One region of the Georhizobium sp. MAB10 genome, then DNA from elsewhere that is predicted to be linked to it. Evidence: riboswitches for the same ligand, from Rfam matches in the RefSeq annotation. Region 1 holds a riboswitch; each other region holds the start of a gene.
What was found. Region 1 has a riboswitch for cobalamin ahead of PU133_RS18635 (TonB-dependent receptor plug domain-containing protein). Riboswitches for the same ligand answer to the same signal wherever they lie in the genome.
Positions count from the first base shown of each region.

Region 2: another riboswitch for cobalamin. It lies ahead of PU133_RS08975 (HupE/UreJ family protein); the one in region 1 lies ahead of PU133_RS18635 (TonB-dependent receptor plug domain-containing protein).
Region 3: another riboswitch for cobalamin. It lies ahead of PU133_RS09880 (HupE/UreJ family protein); the one in region 1 lies ahead of PU133_RS18635 (TonB-dependent receptor plug domain-containing protein).

Region 1 covers NZ_CP118314.1:3,879,713-3,881,970, forward strand. The annotation lists gene PU133_RS18630 (indolepyruvate oxidoreductase subunit beta family protein) at 1-871, shown strand, start outside; cobalamin riboswitch at 941-1,147, shown strand; gene PU133_RS18635 (TonB-dependent receptor plug domain-containing protein) at 1,335-2,258, shown strand, end outside.
Region 2 covers NZ_CP118314.1:1,944,839-1,947,096, forward strand. The annotation lists gene PU133_RS08970 (cobyric acid synthase) at 1-460, shown strand, start outside; cobalamin riboswitch at 508-888, shown strand; gene PU133_RS08975 (HupE/UreJ family protein) at 1,021-1,656, shown strand; gene cobU (bifunctional adenosylcobinamide kinase/adenosylcobinamide-phosphate guanylyltransferase) at 1,661-2,194, shown strand; gene cobW (cobalamin biosynthesis protein CobW) at 2,200-2,258, shown strand, end outside.
Region 3 covers NZ_CP118314.1:2,119,990-2,122,247, forward strand. The annotation lists gene mgrA (L-glyceraldehyde 3-phosphate reductase) at 1-916, shown strand, start outside; cobalamin riboswitch at 977-1,163, shown strand; gene PU133_RS09880 (HupE/UreJ family protein) at 1,212-1,820, shown strand; gene PU133_RS09885 (zinc ABC transporter substrate-binding protein) at 1,912-2,258, opposite strand, start outside.

The DNA.
Region 1 (2,258 bases):
TCCCGAAGCGGTCAAGGCCGAAGCGCGCGATCCGGAAGGCCCGGAAGCGCTCGTTTCCGAATGGCGCGCACTGCGCAGCATGATCGGCGATCTTCCTGCCCCCGTGCAGGACATGGCAGGCCGTGGTCTGCGCAAGGTCGTGGATTACCAGGATCTCGCCTACGGCCGCGACTATCTCGACCATCTGAAGAGGGTCATCGCCATCGACGATGCCGCGCATGAATGGCGGCTGTCGATCGAGGCGGCCAAGTACATCGCCAATGCGCTCGTCTACGACGACATCATCCGCGTAGCCGACCTGAAGACCCGCGCCAGCCGTGAAGCGCGGCTGCGGCGCGAACAAGGGATTGGCGGCGACGCCATCGCCCATGTGACGGAGTATTTCCATCCGCGCATGCAGGAAATCTGTGGCACGCTGCCCGTCCGCCTCGGACGCTGGATCGAAAGCAGCCCACGGGTCTTCGGCGCGCTCGACAAGGTGTTCAACCGCGGCCGACGCATCCGCACCGACGGCATCGTCGGCTTCGGCATGCTCTACGGGATTGCGACGCTGAAGCCTGCGCGACGCCGCCTGCTCCGCCACGAGGTGGAGATGAAGCACATGGCGCAGTGGCTGGAAACGGCGCTGTCGGTCCGCGACATCAATTACGATCTCGCTGTCGAGGTGCTGAAATGCCGGCGCCTGATCAAGGGCTATTCCGACACGCATGAGCGCGGCCTGTCGAAATATCGACGCGTGATGGACGGCCTGCCGATGATCCGCCACCGGGAAGATGCGGCCGACTGGCTGCGGCGCCTGCGCGAAGCCGCCCTTCTCGATGAGGAAGGCAAGGCGCTGGATGGCGCCCTGAAAACCATAGAGACGCTCTAAATATCTTTCGGAGAGAAGATTTCTCAGCATGGGCGAGCCTGTGGATTGACCCGCGGAACGCCCACCCCTACACGTGTGCTCGGAACGGGTTTCACCTTCGGGTGGATGAAAAGGGAATGCGGTTCGGCCATTCGGCCAATTCCGCAACTGCCCCCGCAACTGTAGCCGCCGAGCTTCCTTCCATGATGCCACTGGGTGTGTTCGCACATTCGGGAAGGCGGAAGACGAAGCGTTGACGCGGAAGTCAGGAGACCTGCCTGTTCCAGTCACCCATGCGTGGACACGGGGTGTGGTCCATGCGCGGTCGTCCGTGGCGGTGACATTTGAAAGAGTGTTGCCGCACGCCGGGTGCGACCTTTGGTGAGCCTTTGTGCATATCGCCTCTGCCGTCCGTCCGTCTGCGGTTTCTGATGAAACCGGGAGCGTGCCACCGTGCCGTTCCACGACCCGAAGGGCAGACCCATTGTTTAAAGCGTTCATTCCAGCAGGGCTAATCCTGCTGGCGGCTGCCGGCGTTGCCGGCGCTCAAGAATCCGAGACCACCACCGTTCTCGACCGGCTGCTGGTCACCGACGGACTGACGCCGGTGGCAGAGGAAAAATCCGGCCGTGCCTTCACCGTCATCACCGCCGAGGATATCGAGCGAAGCCAGGTGACGTCGGTTGCCGATATCCTGCGCACCGTTCCCGGATTGTCGGTTTCCCGCATGGGATCGATCGGCGCACAGACGCAGGTGCGGGTGCGCGGCGCCGAAGCCAACCACGTCATCGTCATGATCGACGGCGTGGACGTCAGCGACACGGCAGCCGGCGAGTTCGATTTCGGCAGCCTCATGACGTCCGACATCGAACGCATCGAAGTCCTGCGCGGGCCGCAGAGCGCGTTTTACGGCTCCAACGCGCTCTCGGGCGTCATCAACGTCATCACCAAGCGCGGCGAGCGTGGCGGCTTCAGGACGAACGTACGGAGCGAGACCGGAACCGACGGCACTGTGCTCGGCGGCGTCACGCTGAGTGGCGGGCGCGACGATTTCGATCTGTCGCTTGGCGCCACGTTCCGACGCAGCGACGGCTACAATGTCTCGCCGTTCGGCTCGGAGAAGGACGGCGACCGCAATGCCACGCTCAACGGCCGGTTCGCCTATGACCTGATGCCGGGGCTGACGCTCGACGGCACGCTTCGCTACGTCAATCGCCGCAGCGAACTCGATCCGCAGAATTTCGAGACGCTCGGACCGCCGGACTTTCTGCCGGGCCCGTTCGTCGGCCTGGTTGTCGATGGCGACGAGGAAACGGCGACAGAAGAGCTTGTTGGTTCGCTCGGGCTTACGCATGAATCTGCCGATGGCGCCTGGACGCAAAATCTGCGCATCTCCGGCAACGACACG
Region 2 (2,258 bases), 1.9 Mb from region 1:
CGGATACCAGATGCTGGGCCGCAGCGTCGCCGATCCACTTGGGCTCGAAGGCGCACCATCGCGCGTCGAGGGGCTCGGGTTGCTCGACGTCGATACGGTGATGGCGCCTGACAAGATCGTACGAAATGTCTCCGCCCATTCGACGGTATTCGATGAGCCGTTGCAGGGATATGAAATCCACCTCGGCGTCAGCGAGGGACCGGATGCGGCCTGCGCGCCGGTGGTGATCGACGGCCGACCGGATGGCGCCACGACGGCCGATGGGCGTGTGATGGGTACCTATCTGCACGGGCTTTTCGCCGCCGACGGGTTCCGCCGCGCTTATCTCGCGACACTCGGTGTCAAAGCCGGAGCAGACAATTATGCGCAGGGTGTCGACGCCGCTCTCGACGCCATCGCCGCGCGGCTGGAACAGGTGCTCGATGTCGACGGGCTTCTCGGTTCGGCCGCGTCTGTCTGATGCGCGAAGCGCTCGAACGCGATTGACACCGATCGCACGCCACGCCTATCTCTAGTGCATCGAAAGGTTTCCTGAGCGCCATTGGCGTTCGGGGATGAAAAGGGAATGCGAGGGGTGGACCCAATTCGGGCGCCTTGATCGCAGCCGACCCCGCGACTGTAGAGTGGCGAGGCTTTCCCATCCGGCGATTGCGTCTCGTTGGTCGATGCCCGGCATGGTGCAGGGCAGGCCTTAGAAGCTCAATCACTGGAAAAGCCACTGGAGTGGCGACCGCGCAGAACCACGGCTGGACGCCTCCTGTCTACGAATCGTCCGCTGGCGCAGCCGCCGCAAGCTCCGGGAAGGTGAGGGACAAGCCGTTGCACCGGACCTTCGGTCCGGTGCTGCAGCCACGAGCCAGGAGACCTGCCTGTCGACATCGAACCTAGAGGGACGGGGTGTTCCGCTCTTGGCCAACAGTCTCGTTGCCGGGGGACACCGGTCTATGGGGGAGACTGCGCGGTCAGGCGAACACGCTGTTCAGAGGCCTTCACGGCCTATCTGACACGGGAGTTGTCTTCATGATCGTCTTCAAGCGCGGCGTAGCAGCCGCAATCTTTTCTGTGCTTGCCTCGTCTGCCTACGCCCACCATCCAATGGGCGGCGAGACGCCCTCAACCTTCTCTGCAGGTCTTTTGTCCGGCATCGGGCATCCGATCATCGGGCTTGACCATTTGGCGTTCATCATCGCCGTCGGTATTGCGGCCACGCTCACGCGCCATCGCTTCACCATGCCGCTCTTCTTCATTGGCGCGACTGTTCTCGGCACGCTTGTCCACCTCGCAGCGCTCGGTCTGCCCTTCGTGGAAGTCATGGTCGCGCTGTCGGTCGCGGTGCTCGGCATCATGCTGCTTTCGGGCCGCGTTTACGCTCCGGCCGCCTACGCTGCCGTCTTCGCGCTGGCCGGCCTCTTTCATGGTCACGCCTATGGCGAAGCCGTGTTCGGAGCCGAAACGACGCCGGTTCTCGCCTATCTCGCGGGCTTTGCAGCCACTCAGTATCTGAGCGCGATCGGTGCTGGCCTCGCCGTGACGGCACTGTTCGCGGCGGGCCGAACCGCCGACAATGTCGCTTTGCGGATCTCCGGCGGTGTCGTGGCAGGCGTCGGAGCCTTGCTCGTCGGCGAGCATGTGCTTGCGGCCATCGGTCTTGCCTGACCACATGGCCGAACAGCGAAACGGGGCGGTCTTCGTCCTTGGCGGGGCCCGCTCCGGCAAATCGGCCTATGCCGAAAAGCTGGCGCGGGGAACGGGCCTTCCTCGCCATTACGTCGCGACCGCGCAGGCCTTCGACGACGAGATGCGGGCGAGAATCGCACGGCACAGGGTCGATCGCGGTGCGGACTGGGTGACCCATGATTGCCCGCTTTCGCTTACCGGGGTGCTGCGCGAGCACATCCGGCCAGACCGCGTCGTGCTGGTGGATTGCCTGACGCTCTGGGTCACCAATCTCATGATGGAAGAGCAGGGCGATGCCGCGATGGACGCTGCTTTCGACGATCTCGTCTCGCTCCTCGCCAGCCCGCCCGGTCGCGTGATCCTCGTCTCCAACGAGGTCGGCCTCGGCATCGTGCCGGAAAATTCCATGGCGCGCGCCTTTCGCGACCACGCGGGGCGCCTGCACCAGAAAATCGCTGCGGTCGCAGGCGAAGTCTACTTCGTCGCCGCCGGCCTGCCGCTCAAAATGAAGGGTTAGTTCCCATGCAATCGAAGATACCGGCAACGGTGATCACCGGCTTTCTCGGCGCCGGCAAGACGAC
Region 3 (2,258 bases), 1.8 Mb from region 1:
CGACATTTGCCGCCGCGCCTTCGATCTCGGCATCACCCATTTCGACCTCGCCAACAATTACGGTCCGCCGCCCGGATCGGCCGAAACGGCCTTTGGCGAAATCTTGCGAACCGATTTTGCCGGCTACCGCGATCAACTCATCATCTCTTCCAAGGCCGGCTACGACATGTGGCCGGGGCCCTATGGGGAGTGGGGAAGCCGCAAATACGTCATTGCCTCCTGCGACCAGAGTCTGAAGCGGATGGGGCTCGACTATGTCGACATCTTCTATTCGCACCGCTTCGATCCGGAGACGCCGCTTGAAGAAACGATGATGGCGCTCGATCAGATCGTGCGTTCGGGCAAGGCCCTTTACGCGGGCATCTCCTCCTATAACGCCCAGCGAACGCGGGAAGCTGCGGCGATCCTCAAGGACCTCGGCACGCCGTGTCTCATCCATCAGCCGAGCTATTCCATGCTCAACCGCTGGGTCGAAGATGACGGCCTTCTCGATGCGCTCGACGATCTCGGCATCGGATCGATCGTCTTCTCGCCGCTTGCCCAGGGCATGCTCACGACCAAGTATCTGAAGGGCGTGCCGGAGGATAGCCGTGCCAGCCAAGGCAAGTCCCTGATGCCGGAATTCCTCAACGACAAGAACCTCGCCAATATCCGCGCGCTGAACGAGATCGCCGAGAAGCGCGGCCAGACGCTGGCGCAAATGGCCATTGCCTGGGTTCTGCGCGGTGGCCGCGTCACCTCGGCGCTTATCGGCGCCAGCCGTGTGTCGCAGGTGGAAGATTGCGTCGGAGCGCTCGCCAATCTCGATTTCACCGACGCCGAACTGGCCGAAATCGACAGCTACGCCCGTGAGGCCGACATCAATCTCTGGGCCGCATCGGCAGAGCGCAAAGGGCCTGCCCGCAAAAAGAAGTGAAGCGTCGGCTTTTGCTCAAGAAATGAGCATCGCCAGCGGTTGTGTTTTGTCGCGGCCGCTGTCACCAATCGTTGCGACGGTGCCTTGATCTTCAAGGTGAAACGGGAAGCCGGTGAAAAACCGGCGCCGCCCCCGCGACTGTCAGGGACGATGCCCTTCCATCATGCCACTGGTGCGCTTCTTGCATCGGGAAGGCGGAGGGGATTGGTCCCGAGCCAGGAGACCGGCCGTCAGCCACGCGGCAAAGCCGCAGATACGACCAGAGATGGGGCGGAGGGCCCCGAAAGGATTTGATATGCGCATTCTGACCACACTTGCAGCCTTCGCGCTTTCGACCGGGGCGGCCTTCGCCCATCCCGGGCATGGCGGCCATGACAATGCAAGCTTCGCCTATGGTTTCATGCACCCGCTGGGCGGCCTAGATCACCTGCTTGCCATGATCGCCGTCGGCTTCCTGGCGTATCTGGTTGCTGAGCGGACCAGCTCCAACCGCCCGCGCTGGCTCGTCCCCGCAGCCTTTGTCGGCGCCATGGCGATCGGCGGTGTTCTTGGCGCATTCGCCTTCGATCTGCCGCTTGTTGAACTCGGCATCGGCCTGTCGATCGTTGCCATTGGCGCAGCCGCCGCGTTCGGTCGCCAGATGCCGGTCGCAGCAGCCATGGCTCTCGTCGGCTTCTTCGCCATCTTCCACGGTCATGCGCACGGCACCGAAATGCCGCAGGACAGCGCAGGGCTCGCCTATGGCCTCGGCTTCATGGCGGCAACGGCTCTGCTCCATGCTGCAGGCATCGCAGCCGGCCTTGGCATCGGCAAGCTGTCCCGCTCGCAGGGCGTGCTGGCAGCGCGCGCCGGTGGCGGCGTGATGGCGCTTGCGGGTGTTGCGATCGTCGCCGGCATCATCTGATAGCTTCCGGACTACGGATCAACTCGATCAAAAAAGGCCCCGGCAGCGCTGCCGGGGCCTTTTTTGTCGCGATGTCACTGAAGCGCAGCGATCAGCTTTCTTCGCCGAGACATGTCGTAAAAGACGTCGCCATGTTGCGGAGCAGTTCGAAGTAGAGATCCGGCCCATCGGCGATTTCCGCGCCTTCGGGATCCAGCACGCCGGCCTTCGCATCCGTGCCTTCGATCACGACATTGACGATCCGGGGCTCGAATTGCGGCTCGGCGAAAACGCAGGCGGCATCCAGCTCGTTGACGCGCTGGCGCAGTTCGGAGATGCGTTCCGCACCCGGCGCCACTTCCGGGCTGATCGTGATCGCGCCGGCAGCCCGGAGACCGAACCGGTTCTCGAAATAGTGGTAGGCATCGTGGAAGACGATGAAGGGCCGATCGGCAACCG